Regions from separate parts of the Roseomonas chloroacetimidivorans genome, predicted to be linked through region 1. Evidence: predicted binding sites of a transcription regulator. Region 1 holds the regulator's gene; each other region holds the start of a gene.
What was found. Region 1 encodes LexA, which represses DNA repair genes until DNA is damaged. Its sites were predicted from a motif close to TGTTCTANNTANGTTC; they were not measured.

Region 1 (3,766 bases):
CCATGCAGCCCGAGACCCTGGCCCTCATCGCCGAAGGCCGGGCGGGGAAGGGCGACGTTCTGGGCGTGGCCCGCCTGGCGGGGATCATGGCCGCCAAGCGCACGGCCGAGCTGATCCCGCTCTGCCACCCCCTGCCCCTCTCCTCCGTCTCGATCGACCTGGAGCTCGCCGCGCCGGATGCGGTGGAGATCGCCGCCACGGCCCGCACGGCCGGCCGCACTGGCGTCGAGATGGAGGCGATGACAGCCGTCACCGTCGCCGCGCTGACCATCTATGACATGGTGAAGGCTGTGGATCGCGGCATGCGGATCGAGGCCGTCCGCCTCACGCGGAAATCCGGCGGAAAATCCGGTCTCTACGAGGCGCCCTGATGATCCCGGTGGCGGAGGCACTGCAGCGCATCCTCGCGGGCGTGTCGCCCACCGGCCCCGAGACTGTTCCCCTCCCCGAGGCCTGGGGCCGCGTGCTGGCGCGCCCCGTCCTCGCGCGGCTGACCCAGCCGCCGACTGATGTCTCGGCGATGGATGGCTATGCCCTGCGCGCCGCGGACGCCACGCTGGGCGCGCGGCTGCGCGTGACCGGCGCATCTCCGGCCGGGCATCCCTTCGCCGGTCCGGTCGAGCCGGGCGAGGCGGTGCGGATCTTCACCGGTGGCACCGTGCCGCCCGGGGCCGACGCGATCCTGCTTCAGGAGGACGCGACGGCTGAGGACGGGCATGTTGTCGTAAACGAGGCGGCCCGTGCCGGCCGCCATATACGCCGCGCCGGCCTTGATTTCGCGGCTGGCGACGAATTGCTGTCCCCTGGCCGACGTTTGACGGCGCGCGACATCGGGTTGGCGGCTGCTGCCAACCACCCTTGGCTGCAGGTCCATCGCCGCCCCCGCATCGGCATCCTCGCCACCGGCGACGAGATCGTGCTGCCCGGCGAGGCCATTCCCGCCGGCGGCATTGTCTCCTCCAACGCCCATGCCCTGGCCGGGCTGGTGCGCGGGGCCGGGGCCGATCCGCTGGTCCTGCCGATCGCCGCTGACGACCGTGACGCCATCGCCGCTGCCGCAGAAGCCGGTCGACGATGCGACCTGCTGGTGACCACCGGCGGCGCCAGTGTCGGCGAGCATGACCTCGTCCAGGCCGCACTTGGCCCTCAGGGCTTCTCCCTGGATTTCTGGAAGATCGCGATGCGGCCGGGCAAGCCGTTGATCTGGGGCGACCTGCGCGGCACTCCATTGCTCGGCCTGCCCGGGAACCCGGTTTCGGCCATGGTCTGTGCCGTGGTCTTTCTCATCCCGGCCTTGCGGCGTCTCTCCGGCCTGTGCTCCGGCCCGGTCGAGACGCGCAGCGCCGCTCTGGGGCAGCCCATGGCGGCGAATGACCGCCGCCAGGACTTTGTCCGCGCATCCCTTTCGCGCGATCCCACGGGCGGCCTGGTGGCCACTCCCTTCCCGGTGCAGGACAGCTCCATGCTGGCCACCCTGGCCCGGGCGGATGCGCTGATCCTGCGGGAGCCCCACGCGCCAGCCCTGGAGGCGGGGGCAAGCGTACAAGTTGTGGAACTTTCCTCTCTGGGCGTGTGAAGGCGGCATTGACCGACGCGGGAGAACTTTCATAGAACTTCCGTGTCGGTTGCCCGTTTGTTCGTGCATAAGACTGCCCCCCTCGCCCCCAGGGAGATGCCGGCCCATGCTCACCCGGAAGCAGCACGAGCTGCTCACCTTCATTGATAAGCACCTCCGGAACACCGGGTTCTCTCCGTCCTTCGAGGAGATGAAGGAGGCGCTGAACCTCAAGTCGAAGTCCGGCATCCATCGCCTGATCACGGCGCTGGAGGAGCGCGGCTTCCTGAAGCGCCGCGCCCATCGCGCCCGTGCGCTTGAGGTGCTGCGTATGCCCGACAGCCTGGCGCCCCGCGCCGCCCAGGCCGCCGTGGCCGCTGCTGCCCCGGCCCCCGCCCCGGCCTTCGCGCCGAACGTTATCCGCGGAAATTTCGCGCCGAACCTTCCCGGCGCCGTGCGTACGGCGAACGATGCCGCAGCGGTGCATTTGCCGCTTTATGGCCGGATCGCCGCCGGTCTGCCGATCGAGGCGCTGCGCGACGGGGGCGAGAGCGTCGAGGTTCCGGCCGCGCTGCTGGGGGGCGGCGAGCATTACGCGCTGGAGGTGGCCGGCGATTCGATGATCGAAGCCGGCATCCTGGACGGCGACACGGTGATCATCCGCCGAGGCGACACCGCCGAGAACGGTGCCATCGTGGTCGCGCTGGTGGATGAGAACGAGGTGACGCTGAAGCGCCTGCGCCGCCGCGGCAACTCGATCGCGCTGGAGGCGGCCAACCCGCGCTACGAGACGCGCATCTTCGGCCCGGACCGCGTGAAGGTGCAGGGCCGCCTTGTCGGCCTGGTCCGCCGTTATCACTGAAAAGCCTCAGAGAAGCATGACGAGTCCCGGGGGAAGGCATTCTCCCCGGGCTTCTTTCATTCCGTCTCGGCCGGCGGCTCGGCCTGGGGCTGCGTCCGCGGGACGGGCTCTGGCGGCACCCAGGGCCGCCGCCCCCGCGCTGCCCGGTCCGAAAGGATGGTCACGCCCGCCGGGGTCAGCCAGATCGCATGGGCACCGTCCCGCCAGACGCTGATGCGGTCGACATGCGGCGTCTGCCGGCAGCGTCCCCGGATGGGCTCCAGCGAGATCATGATGGCCGCCTGCCCGCATCCCGTCTCCACCAGAACCGGCGGGGGCGGCGGAGCCGGGCCACGCCGCGGCCGGGGCGCCTCGCGCGGGGGTTGGCGCAGCAGGATGGCCGCCTGCGCCTCCGGGCGCGGACGAAGGAGGCAGGCCAACATGGTGCAGGTCGCCGCGCCATGCGCCGCTTCACCATCACGGGGAAGGGGCAGGCCGCCCTCCTCCCCCCAGCTCCGCAACCAGGATTCGCGGATCAGGCGGTTGGCGCCGGAGCTCCGCTCGGACAGCACGCCGGATGGAGTGGCCAGGGCGAGCATCCGCCCATCGGCCGCAACCAGAATATCGGGCGGCACGACCAGCAGGCCGGAAAGCAGCCCCAGCGCCATGACCGGCACGCCCGCCCAGCGCCAGGGAAGGCGCCAGAGGCAAAGCCAGCACAAGCCCAGAGCGAAGACCCCCAGCCCCCAGCCCGGAATAGGTGGCGCGGCCAATGCGGCGCCGGGCCAGGACGCCACGACACGTCCGGTCAGCAGCGTTGCGTCCACTCCCCAACCCATGACGGACAGGGCCGGTCCTTCGAGCCCGAGGGGCATCAGGAACAGGGCCAGCATCCCCGCCGGCATGACGACAAAGGTGGTCAGCGGCACGGCGATGCCATTCGCCACCACGCCATAGAGCTGCAGCCGCCCGAAATGGTGCAGGCCGAAGGGCGTGGTGGCCGCACCTGCGACCAGCGAAGTGGTGACCAGCCCCAGCACCACCAGCGCCGCCCTTCCGTGCCAGCCTCGCGCCCGCAAGGTCCGGCTCGGCCCACGCAGCGCCTCCGCCGCCGCGATCAGCGCCAGCACGGCGGCGAAGGACATCTGAAAGGAGGGCCCGGTCAGCGCGGCGGGGTTGGCGAGCAGGACCAGCCCCGCCGCCAGGGCGAGGGCCCGTGGTGAAAGCGCCCGCCGCCCCGTCAGCACCGCAAGGGTCACCAGCGCCGCCATCACAAAGGAGCGCACCATTGGCACCCCCGCCCCGGTGAGCAGCGTATAAGCGCCCCCCAACACGAGCCCCGCCAGTGCCGCGCCTCCTTTGGAATCGAT
Region 2 (3,766 bases), on a different contig from region 1:
GGTCATAGCAATCGCGCCACACGCTTTCCCAGGGACGGCGGCGATCCAGCGCGCGCTCGGCGCGGAGAATGATTTCGTCGGGCGTCATGCCGCGCCACCTCGCGGCGCGGGATCAATCCTGTCGCCCATGGGCCTGCTCGCTCCTGTCTGCGGAAACCCCGGCCCGAAAAAGCACAAGCCCGGCGCCGGAGGGGTCCGGGCCGGGCTTGCGAGGATCAGGGGATCGGGAGGTCATCGGCGGGCGCAACTCGCCCGTTGATAAGAGGCGTTCTACCCGCCGAATCCCGGAATGTCAAGAAGATTTTCCTTATTAGGAAAATTTCTCCTGAGGCGCTGGAATAGTCCGTGCGGCGTCAAGGCAAAGGGTGCACCCGGCCCCAGCAGCGCCCGGCAGAGCGACACACAGGAAAAGGGCACCACGCCCGGCCATGTTCGCGACGGCTGTCCCGGCACGAAGGGCCCCAGCACACGACACCCGGCGCGCCGCCAGAAACCGGGCAGATCAAAGCCCGCCCCCACCCCCAGCCGTGTGACCAGCAACCGCCCCGAGAGCGGGTCGAGCACCGTCCAGCCCGCCGCATCCCGCAACCCCGCGAAGCAATGGCGGAAGCCCGGTCGCAGCAGCCGCATCCACCCCTGATCCGCTCCACCGCCGAAAGCGATCCATAAATCCTGTGTCAGTGACGCAGCGGCCCTGCGGTGGCCCGGCCCCGAATGCAGATCGCCGCCCTGGTTTCCCGGGGCGGCGATCAGATCCATCGCCGTTACGATCGGCGCTCCCTGCATGGTGTCAGATGAGCCTGGAAGTCGGAAAATCCACGACACCAGCCGATGCGCCGGGCCCCTGCGGCCCGGCCACGATACCCTTCATGCGCAGCGGCCAGTCCAACCGGTCCAGCGCCTCACGCCACAACCGGTGGTCGCCGCGCTCGCGCAGGGAAGCCGGGTCGGGGGCGGTACCACGCTCCCCCCAGATCCGCAGGATACGGGCATGGGCCAGTTCAATCCGGCGCTGGCGGTAGAGCCGGTCCAGGCACTTCACCACGTCGTCGGGCTCACAGGGCCGGACGACCAAGCCCCGGCCGGCAACGATTCGCGCTCCGTCGCGCCGGGCAACCAAGGCGGCCATGGTCCAGAACCAAGCCTCCTCTGCACTGCGGAAGGGCTGGACCTTGTCCAGGCTGGAAAGGGTCGGCGCTGTGGTGCGGAGCGCACCGGAAGCGGGACGGGTCATCGGGGGCTGATCCTCGCCGGTTGTGAACACAACAAGAACATCCACCCACGCGGTCGTGACCGTCAAGGTGAATCTGAGATGGAATTCCTGTTGCTCACAGATTTCGCGCCTATAAGATGCCGGGATGCAGCACGGCGATATCTGGCGGGCGATCGACGCCCTAGCGGCCGAGAACGGCCTGTCAGCCTCAGGCCTTGCCCGCAAGGCAGGCCTCGATCCGACTGCCTTCAACCCGTCCAAGCGAACCGGGCCGGACGGCCGGGCCCGCTGGCCCTCCACGGAGAGCGTCGCCAAGGTCCTGGCCGCCACAGGCACCGGCATGGACGAATTCGCGAGTCTCATCACCGGCAACATCCGCGCCGCCGTCCGCCCCAGCCGCCGCATCCCGCTCATCGGCCTCGCCCAGGCCGGCAGCAGCGGCTACTTCGATGATGGCGGCTACCCCGTCGGCGGCGGCTGGGACGAGATCAGCCTGCCCGAGATCGGTGATCCCAACGCCTATGCCCTGGAGATCAGTGGTGACTCGATGGAGCCGGTGTTCCGGGACGGCGACGTCATCATCGTCGCTCCCAGCGCCCCCGTCCGCCGCGGCGACCGTGTGGTGGTCCGCACCCGGGGCGGTGAGGTGATGGCGAAGGAACTGCTGCGCCAGTCCGCACGGCGCGTGGAACTCGCCAGCCTTAACCCCGCTCATCCCAATTACAGCTTCGAACTGGAGGAGCTGACCTGGATGCATCGCATCGTCTGGGCCAGCCAATAAGCACCCGGAGGTAGCCTCTCGCGCGAATCGGGCCCAGGCTGGCGCTGCCATGCCCACCGAGCCCCTCTTCGACCCCGCCGATTTCCGTATCCAGCCGGGCCTCGCCCATCTCTGCGCCGGCGGGGAAACAGCCTTCCTGCACCGCCACGACGCAGCCCTGCAGCGCTACGCCGCTGACAAGAGTTCCGGCATGCCCGGCCGCGCCGCGCAGGAGGCGCAGGTGGAGCGGGCCCGCGCCCTTGCCGCCCGTGCCTGGGGCGCCACGCCTGAGGATATCGGCTTCGTCTCCAGCGTGGCCGAGGGTGTTTCGATGCTGGTCGAGAGCCTGGACTGGCAACCCGGAGACGCGGTCTGCCTGGACCCGGACGAATACCCCTCCGTCGCCCTTCCTGCCCTGATGCGCCAAGGCATCGAACCCCTGTTTGTGCCGATGCACGACCCGGAGGCCGTGGCCCGCGCCGCTGGCCGCCGCGCGCGTCTGATCGCGGTCAGCCATGTTTCCTACCTGACCGGGCGCCGCTACGATCTTTCCGCTCTGCGCACCGTGGCCGATCACGTCGGAGCGCTCCTCGTGGTGGACCACACCCAGGCCGCAGGCTACCTGCCCATCGAGGCGCCAATCGCCGACTTCGCCTTCGCCGCCACCTACAAATGGCTGCTCGGCATGACCGGCACCACCATCGCCTATTGGAACCGCGCCCGGCAGCCCGACTGGCGCCCGAGCACCGCCGGCTGGCACTCCGTCGCCTCTATGGTCCGGCCGGAATACAGCGCCACGCCAGTTCTTAGGCCCGACGCCATGCGTTTCACCCGCGGCAATCCCGCCCATGGCCCGCTCTATGTGCTGGCGGACGCACTGGACTACCTGGCTGGCTTCGACCCGCACGCCGTCCAGGCGCATGTTCAGGCGCTGACAACGGAGCTGCTGGCCCGCCTGCGGGACCGCGGCATCCCCTCGACCACCCCGGCCGAACCCGAGCACCACGGTGCCAGTGTCTGCATCGAGCATGCGGACTCTGCGGCAATCGTTGCGGCGCTGGAGCAGCGCGGCGTGCTCACCTGGGGCGGGCGAGGCCGCCTACGCGTCAGCTTCCATGGCTACAATGCAGATACCGATCTCGACGCGCTCATGGCGGCTCTCGACGAGACCCGGCAGGGCTGAGGAGGAAGAGCCGGGGAAATGATCCCCGGCCCTCCACTGTTTCCTGTTTTCGGAGTCGGGCATTGACGCGCCGGCGGAACCGGCGCGCTCCGAACCTTCAGTCCCCCGCAGCACCCTCAGCCAGCAGCCGCAGCACCCTCTTGGGGTCCTGATCTCCGGCCAGGGCCATCACAGTCCCGTCCGGCATCGACACTGATGCCATTCCGGCCTGCTCATAGGCGCGCAGCATCTCCGACCCGACCCCGGCAAAGGCCGGCGCCACGCCGGCCGCATCACACAGGTCGCGGAACCGCCAGATGGCATTCACCCGCGCATCCGGCGCTCCAGCCGGATCACCCTCCGCCACCCAGATCCCATCCAGCCGCCGGAAGGCGAAGCCCGCCCGGCCACCCTCGGCTAAAACCACGCCATCCGCATAGGACGGCACCCGCGCGCCCAGGGCCGCAAGCTGTGCCTGTGTGCTCTCGTCGTAATCCTCCGCCTGGATACGTGCGGGACGCAGCAGCCGGAAGGCCGCGACGAGCAGCAGCACGCCAGCCAGCCCCACCGCGAAGCGCAGCGGCGCCGGCGCGCCGTCCAGCAGCACCACCTCCCACCACGCCGCCCCGGA
Region 3 (3,766 bases), on a different contig from region 1:
AAATGCCAACAGGGAAGACACGGCCGTGCCGTCCGCCTCATCGGTCGCTTCTCTCGCGATCCTGGCCGAGACGAGGCGCGCCCCTACAGTGCAAGGCTCAGCTGCTGCGCCGTTGCGTCCTCCTCGGTATTGAGCGCGGACAGGGTGATGCCCAGAAGGCGCACGCCCTTTGGAATCGGGAACTGGGACCGCAGGAGGTCCAGCGCCGTGCTCTCCAGGACCTGGAGGCTCGGCACGGGCGCGGCGAAGGACTGGCTCCGCGTCAATTGCCGGAAGTCGGCATATTTGATCTTCAGCGTGACGGTCCGGCCCCGGATCGCCGACCTCTCGCAATAGGCCCAGACCTTCTCGGCCAGGGGCCGCAGCTGCTCGCGCATCTGGTCGAAGCTCGTCAGGTCCTCAGGAAAAGTGTTCTCAGCCCCCACGGATTTCCGGATCCGGTCGGCCCGGACAGGCCGTTCGTCGATGCCCCGGGAGATCCAGTAATAGAACGCGCCGCTTCTGCCGAAATGCTCCTGCAGAAAGGGCATGCTCTGCTGCCGTAATTCCAGACCGGTGTGGATGCCAAGGGCGTTCATCCTGGCCGCCGTGACCGGCCCGATGCCGTGGAACCGGCCGACTTCCAGCGGCTCCACAAAGGCCACGCCGCGCTCGGGGGGAATGACGAAGAGACCGTCCGGCTTGCGATAGTCGGAGGCCAGCTTCGCCAAAAACTTATTATAGGAGACACCGGCAGAGGCGGTCAGCCCCGTGTGCGCGCGGATCAGGGCGCGTATCTCGCGGGCGACCTGGGTGGCCGAGGCAAGGCCCTTCAAGTTCTCCGTGACGTCCAGATAGGCTTCGTCGAGCGAGAGTGGCTCCATGATGGGTGTGTACTCGGCGAAGATGGCGTGAACCTGGCGCGACACCTCGCGGTACACTTCGAAGCGCGGAGGCACGAAGACCAGCTCGGGGCATTTCCGGCGTGCCATGGCCGAGGACATGGCGGAGCGTACGCCGAAGCGCCGCGCCTCGTAGCTGGCCGCGGCAACGACGCCCCGCTCGCGCGAGCCGCCTACCGCGACAGGCCTGCCGCGCAGATCTGGATGGTCCCGCTGCTCGACCGAGGCATAGAAGGCATCCATATCGATGTGGATAATCTTTCTCTGCTGCGGCGACAGCGACGCTGGCGAGGCGGGTGGCGCAGAGATATCCGACACCCGCCCATTCTAGCAGAGCCGGGCCGGGAGGGGACTGTCCTTTCCATGATCCCTGCCCTCCCCGCTGTGCCGGGCCGCCAAGCCGCTTCCGGATCGGCACGCGGCCGGGAAACAGGCCTTGGGGGAGGAGAGCCGGACCGGGTGCCCGCCCGGCCGTGGTGGCCTCCTCCAGAGGGAGAGCCGAGGTCACCCTCACCTCCCCACAACATTCCAGCAACTTTGCGTTGCAACATCGTGGGTTGCCGATGGGCATCCGGCGTTCTATCTGAGCGCCACGGCAGCCCGGGTATCCCGACTGCCGCTTTCTTGGACGTTTCCTCCCTAAACTCGGCGGGACCTTCGGGCCCCGCCCTTTTTTTTGTGCACAGTCTGGAATGGCGAAGGGCAAGCTCGGGGCAGGCTCTTGAGGCCGAAAACCAGGTATCGGCCGGGGAGCCCCCGTGCCGAATGGTTGGCAGACCAGCCCCAGAACCTTTAGAGAACACTCTGAAGGGCAGCCATGACCGAACAGATCGTCATCACTGAGAAGACCAGCCAGGCGAAGGACGTCCGGGCGGCGGTGGGGCACCGGTACGGCGCGATCCTGCCCGCCGAGGGCCACCTGTTCGACTTAGTGGAGCCGGAGGAGGCGGTGCCGGCCTGGAAGCGCTGGTCCCCTATCCTGCTGCGGCCCGAGGGACTCTACGGCACGAAGCCGGCATCGGGTGGAAACAAGGCCTCCAAGCTCCAGGCGATCCGGGATGCGCTCCGGCGCGCGAACTGCGTCTGGCTCGCGACGGATTGCGACCGCGAAGGGCAGCTGATCGGCCAGGAGATCCTGGAACACCTGAAATATCGCGGCCGGGTCATGCGGGTCATCTTTACCGCCCAGGACCCGCAGACCATCCGGGACGCCTTTGCCCGGGCCAAGCCCAATGCCGAATATGCCCGCCTCTATGCCGCCGCCGTCGCCAGGCGCCAGGCGGACCAGATCTACAACCTCTCCCTGACCCGCACGGCGACCGTCACCCTTGCCCGTGGCGCGCGCACGGTCATCGGCGTGGGGCGCGTGAAGACACCGACCCTGGCCATCGTATGCCGGCGTGAGCTGGAGATCCGGAACTTCGTCCCGCAACCCTATTTCGAGGTTGTGGCGACCGCCGAAGCGGCGGCCGGCGCCTTCCGGATGCGGCACGCCCCAAAGGAGCGCATCCTCAAGCGCGCGGATGCTGAGGCGATCGCCGCGGCGGCCGAGGGCTTCGAGGGACCGTTGGCCGTAAAGGTCGAGGACAAGCGGCAATCCCCGCCCCGCCTGCACGACCTGCCCTCGCTGCAACGGCTCTGCGGCTCCCGCTTCGGCTGGTCGGCGGCGCGAACGCTGGAGGTGGCGCAGCAGCTTTATGATGGCGAAGGCAAGAAGGTCATCACCTATCCCCGCGCCGAGACACGCTACCTGCCGGAAAGCCTGATCCCGGACGCGCCCCGGATTGTCGCGGCGCTCCGTGTGGGCCGCACCTTCAGCGAGGTGCCGGTGCCCGAACCGCCGGTGATCCGCCGTGGCGCTGGCGGCCCCTTCCACGACAAAGGCCTGGCCGGGGCCAGCCACCACGCCGTGATCCCCAATGTGAACACGGTGGAGCGCCTCCGCGAGATCTGGCCGCGCCTTTCGGCCGATGAGCGGCGGCTCTTCGACGTGATCGCCCGCTCCTATCTCGCGGCGATGATGCCGGATTTCCGCTACCGGCAGACCACCGTCACGCTGGATGTGCGCGGCCACCTCTTCCGTGCCTCAGGCCGCCAGCCCATCGAGATGGGATGGCGCGCCGCCTTCCCGGACTGGCAGCCGGCCGAGGAGAAGGGCGAGGAGGCGCAGCTTCTCCCGGCGCTGCGAAACGGCGAGACGGTGCAGCTGCGGGATACCGAGGTGGAGGACAAGGAGACCCGGCCGCCACCACGCTACAACGAGGGCACGCTGATCGATGCGATGCAGAATGCCTGGCGCTTCGTCGAGGATGAGGGGCTGCGGGAGCGGCTGAAGGAGGCCAAGGGCATCGGCACGCCGGCCACCCGGGCCGAGATCATCCGCGGCCTGAAGGCGCAGGAATTCCTGGTCGCGGATGGCAAGCACATCATACCCACCCCGCGGGGCCTGTCGCTTTTTGCCGTGCTGGAGAAGGCCGATCCGGCCCTGGTTGATCCCGGCGTAACGGCGCAGATGGAACGGCTACTGGATGAGGTACTGGTCGGCGAACAGGAAATGATGGGCGCGATCGACGCCGTCTGCACCCAGGCCAGCCGCATCATTGGGCGGCTGCAGGAGGGGGCTGGATCAGTGGATCCGGCCTTGCTGGGTGGCGGGGCGCGGGGCGGCGGGGCAGACCGCCCCCCGACCCCGGCCATGAAGCGTTTCGTGGACAGCCTGGCGCGCCAGAAAGGCATCAAGCCGCCGCGCGGCTATACGACCTCGGGCAAACTGTGCCGGGCCTTCCTTGATGAGCATTCCGGCAAGAAGGTTCAGCGCGACGGCGGCGTGGTTCTGGATCAAGGGCAGCCAGAGGGGGACACTCCGCGGCACGTGACGCGCAGGA
Region 4 (3,766 bases), on a different contig from region 1:
GTCCCGTCCGACCGGGCTGATGGTCGGCCCGGGCGTGAATGGCTGGACCGAGGCGGCCGACCAGGTCGTGCGCCCCGATGTCAATCGCGCCAAGGCGCTTCTGGCCGAGGCCGGCTACCCCAATGGCTTCGGCGTGACGCTGGACTGCCCGAACGATCGCTATGTGAATGACGAGGCGATCTGCACGGCCGTTGTGTCCATGCTGGCGCGCATCGGAGTGAAGGTGACGCTGAACGCCCAGACCCGTGCGCGCTACTTCGCCGAGATCCTGGCGCCGCGCTACCAGACGAGCTTCTATCTGCTCGGCTGGACGCCGACGACCTATGACGCCCACAACACGCTCTACAACATCATGGGCACGCGGGGCGGGGCGCGCGGCGTGTTCAACTCGGGTGGCTGGAGCAATGCCCGCTTCGACGGGCTGCTGGACCAGATCGCGGTGGAGACCGACCCCGCAAAGCGCCAGCAGATGATTAACGAGGCGATGAAGATCCACGTTGACGAGGTGGGGCACATCCCACTGCATCAGCAGGTCGTCGTCTGGGCGGCCCGGAACAACATCACCCTGCAGCAGATGGCGGATAACTACTTCCCGCTGCGCTACGTGCGGGTGGGGCAGTAAGCGGCCGGCAGCTCCGGGGAAGGCTCAGCCTTCCCCGGAGCTCTTCCGCCAGGGTGAGGGAATGGCCTCAATGGAAAGGGGTCCCTGGCAGACGCCAGGGACCCCTTTCCATTGAAGGGACCAAACGGTTCTCAGGCTTCCCGGGGCTTACAGAAGCTCCAGCTGCCGCGCATCCGCCCCAGGCACGGCGAAGCGAGAGCAGTCCAGAGCGCCGTTTTCCCGCGCCTTATCCAGGCCCAGACGCTTCGTCGCCACGGCGAAGCGGCGGGCGAGCATGTCGGCATAGGGGCCGGTGCCGGTCTGTCGGGTCCCGAAGCGGGAATCATAGGTCCGGCCGGCGCGAGTTTCGCGGATCAGGGCGAGCACGCGGGCGGCGCGATCCGGCATATGGGCGTTCAGCCAGTCCTCGAACATCTGCCGGATCTCGAGGGGTAGGCGCAGCAGGACATAGCCGGCGGCGCGGGCGCCGTGTGCGTGGGAGGCCTCCAGGATCTTCTCCAGCTCGGCGTCGTTCACGCCCGGGATCATGGGGGCCGCGAGCACGCCCACCGGGATGCCGGCCCGGGCGAGCTCATGCATCGCGGCCAGACGGCGCAGGGGCGTCGCGGCGCGCGGCTCCATGGTACGGGCCAGGCGGTTGTCCAGCGTGGTGACGGAGAAGCAGACCTGGACGAGGCTGCGCGCCGCCATCCGGGTCAGGATGTCCATATCCCGCAGCACGCCAGCGGATTTGGTGACGATCGTGACGGGGTGGTTGAAGCGGTCCAGAACCTCCAGCACCTGACGGGTCAGGCCAAGGGTGCGCTCGACGGGCTGGTAGGGATCGGTGTTGGCGCCAAGCGCGATGGGGCGCGGCACATAGCCCGGCTTACGCAGCTCCTTTTCGAGCAGCGACGCCACCTCGGGCTTGAAGTGCAGGCGGGCCTCGAAATCGAGACCCGGGGAGAGACCGATCCAGGCATGGGTTGGGCGGGCATAGCAGTAGATGCAGCCGTGCTCGCAGCCGCGATACGGGTTGATGGACCGGTCGAAGCCGATATCCGGGCTGTCATTCCAGGTGAGGGCGGAGCGGGAGGTGTCCCGCGTGAGGGAGGTGGCGAGCGGCGGCAGGTCGGCCATCGCCTCGGCCAGCGTGCCCCAGCCATCGTCGAAGGCATCGGTCCGCGTCCGCTCGAACCGATTGGCGGGGTTCGAGACAGCGCCGCGGCCGCGCCGGACGCCCGGCAGCGGGGTGGAGGTGCCCCGGAGGCCGGGACGGTTCAGGAGAGGGCTGCCCAGGGTGCCGTCCGGCATGGTGGCCTCCTATTGAGTTCGCCTTGTGTTCTCCCGAATTTGGGCATTGGGGGGTGGTGACGTCAAGAACATTCAAAGAACGAAGTTGTGAAAACTGAGGCCCGACAGGGCTTTCTTGAGGGTTTGGCCTGCCTGCCGCGGATCTTCAGCACCAACGAATGTTCACTAGGCTGCAGCTTCTAACCAAATAAGGTTCCGCAGCGCAGCTGTTCGCGCGGACGACATGAAATACCGGCCCGCAGCCCTGCCGGATGGCCGTTCAATCCAGTGTACTGGCCCGGCGGGAGCATCCCTCTGGCAGGGCAATGAGGCCTGCCACCGAAATGCCACAGTTGGGGTGAGGCATGGTGCTCAGCGAAACGTGAAGCTGGCATTCTGGCAGTGCGCGCCGTTACGCTGCGCCGCATGATGCCGTCTGAGGCCCCATTCCGCTTCCCGACCCGACTCGCGCTCCGCGCGCGCTGGGGTGGCGCCGGGCGGCACAGGCGGGCCGGGTTGGTCGCCGCCGCGCTGCTGGCCGGCTGCGCTGCCGGCGGAACGCCTGGCCCAGGCGTGTCGGTGATGGATGCAGCACCGCAGCAGGTTGCCCAGGCAGCGTCTTCGGCGCCGGTGATTGTCGCGGGCCCGCGTGTTGCGGCCGCCGCCACACCGTCCGGCGTGTTCGGGGCCTATCTCGCCGGGCGTCTGGCCGCGAATGAGAGTGATGCGGGGGCGGCGGCGGATGCCCTGCTTTCCGCGCTCGCGGTGGAGCCGAATGAACCGGAGATCCTGACCCGCGCCTTCAACGCCGCCGTCATGGCTGGCCGATCCGAGGCGGTGCGACTTGCCCGGCGCATGCCGGAAAGCCAGCTTGCCGCGCTGCTTTTGTCCGGAGCGGACGCTCAGGCCGGGCGCTGGGACCGAGCGGAGGCCCGGATCCGCAGCCTGCCGCGCCAGGGCAGCGCGCAGATCCTGCAGCCGCTGCTGCTGGCCTGGGCCCAGGCCGGTCGGGGCAGTATCGATGCGGCCCTGGCCACGCTGCGGCCCTTCACAGAAGCTGGGCAGCTTCGTGGTGTGGCGGCGCTGCATGGCGCAATGATCGCCGATGTGGCGAACCGCCCGCGGGACGCGGAGCGGCTGATCCGGATTGCGGTGGCCGAGGCGGCGGAGCCGAATATGCGGCTGGCCACCATTGCCGCCGGCATCCTGGCCCGGGCGGGGCGGGAAGCGGACGGGGCGCGGATTTTTGACGCCATGTCGCTGGGAACCGACGACATCGTGCTGACGGCGAGCCCGGCGGCGCGCCGGGCGGCGCTGTCCGAGCGGGCTGTGGCCTCCCCGGTGGAGGGGATGGCGGAGGCGCAGGTGGCGCTGGGCGCGGCACTGCGTGCACAGGGGGCACCGGAGCTGTCGCTGATCCTGGCGCGGCTCTCGCTACGGCTGCGGCCGGGCTTCGCGCCCGCCCAGCTTCTGGCCGCCGAGAGCATGGCGGATGAGCGGCATGTGACCGCCGCCCTGGCCATGCTGGATGACGTTGCGAAGGATGACCCAATGGCGCCGCTGGCGGCGCTGCGCCGTGCCACGCTGTTAAGCCGGCTGGGACGGACCGCCGAGGCGTTGGTCCTGCTGCGGCAACTCGGGGAGGCACATCCCGGTGCGCCGCAGCCCGCCATGGCCATGGGTGATATTCTGCGTCGCGAGGGACGCCCGGCTGATGCCGCGGCGGCTTATGGGATCGCGATCAGTGCCCTGACGCATCCCGGCCCGGCGGACTGGCCGCTCTTCAGCGCCCGTGCCATGGCGCGGGAGCGGGCGGGAGACTGGGCGGGGGCTGAGGCGGATCTACGGCAGGCTCTTGCGCTCTCCCCGGAT

Region 2: the regulator LexA is predicted to act here: its motif matches at 1,259-1,274, upstream of ACO1BU_RS27855 (S24 family peptidase).
Region 3: the regulator LexA is predicted to act here: its motif matches at 1,668-1,683, upstream of ACO1BU_RS05545 (type IA DNA topoisomerase).
Region 4: the regulator LexA is predicted to act here: its motif matches at 1,982-1,997, upstream of ACO1BU_RS16640 (PA0069 family radical SAM protein).

What each region holds. Positions count from the first base shown of each region.
Region 1 is NZ_JBNBZS010000001.1:87,149-90,914, forward strand. Features, by position in the region: gene moaC (cyclic pyranopterin monophosphate synthase MoaC) at 1-371, shown strand, start outside; gene ACO1BU_RS00405 (molybdopterin molybdotransferase MoeA) at 371-1,576, shown strand; gene lexA (transcriptional repressor LexA) at 1,683-2,417, shown strand; gene ACO1BU_RS00415 (ComEC/Rec2 family competence protein) at 2,474-3,766, opposite strand, start outside.
Region 2 is NZ_JBNBZS010000063.1:14,473-18,238, forward strand. Features, by position in the region: gene ACO1BU_RS27840 (portal protein) at 1-88, opposite strand, end outside; gene ACO1BU_RS27845 (hypothetical protein) at 271-759, opposite strand; gene ACO1BU_RS27850 (hypothetical protein) at 791-1,234, opposite strand; gene ACO1BU_RS27855 (S24 family peptidase) at 1,359-1,994, shown strand; gene ACO1BU_RS27860 (aminotransferase class V-fold PLP-dependent enzyme) at 2,044-3,156, shown strand; gene ACO1BU_RS27865 (phosphatidylglycerol lysyltransferase domain-containing protein) at 3,254-3,766, opposite strand, start outside.
Region 3 is NZ_JBNBZS010000005.1:48,987-52,752, reverse strand. Features, by position in the region: gene dinB (DNA polymerase IV) at 84-1,124, opposite strand; gene ACO1BU_RS05545 (type IA DNA topoisomerase) at 1,699-3,766, shown strand, end outside.
Region 4 is NZ_JBNBZS010000020.1:64,664-68,429, forward strand. Features, by position in the region: gene ACO1BU_RS16635 (ABC transporter substrate-binding protein) at 1-622, shown strand, start outside; gene ACO1BU_RS16640 (PA0069 family radical SAM protein) at 770-1,915, opposite strand; gene ACO1BU_RS16645 (tetratricopeptide repeat protein) at 2,321-3,766, shown strand, end outside.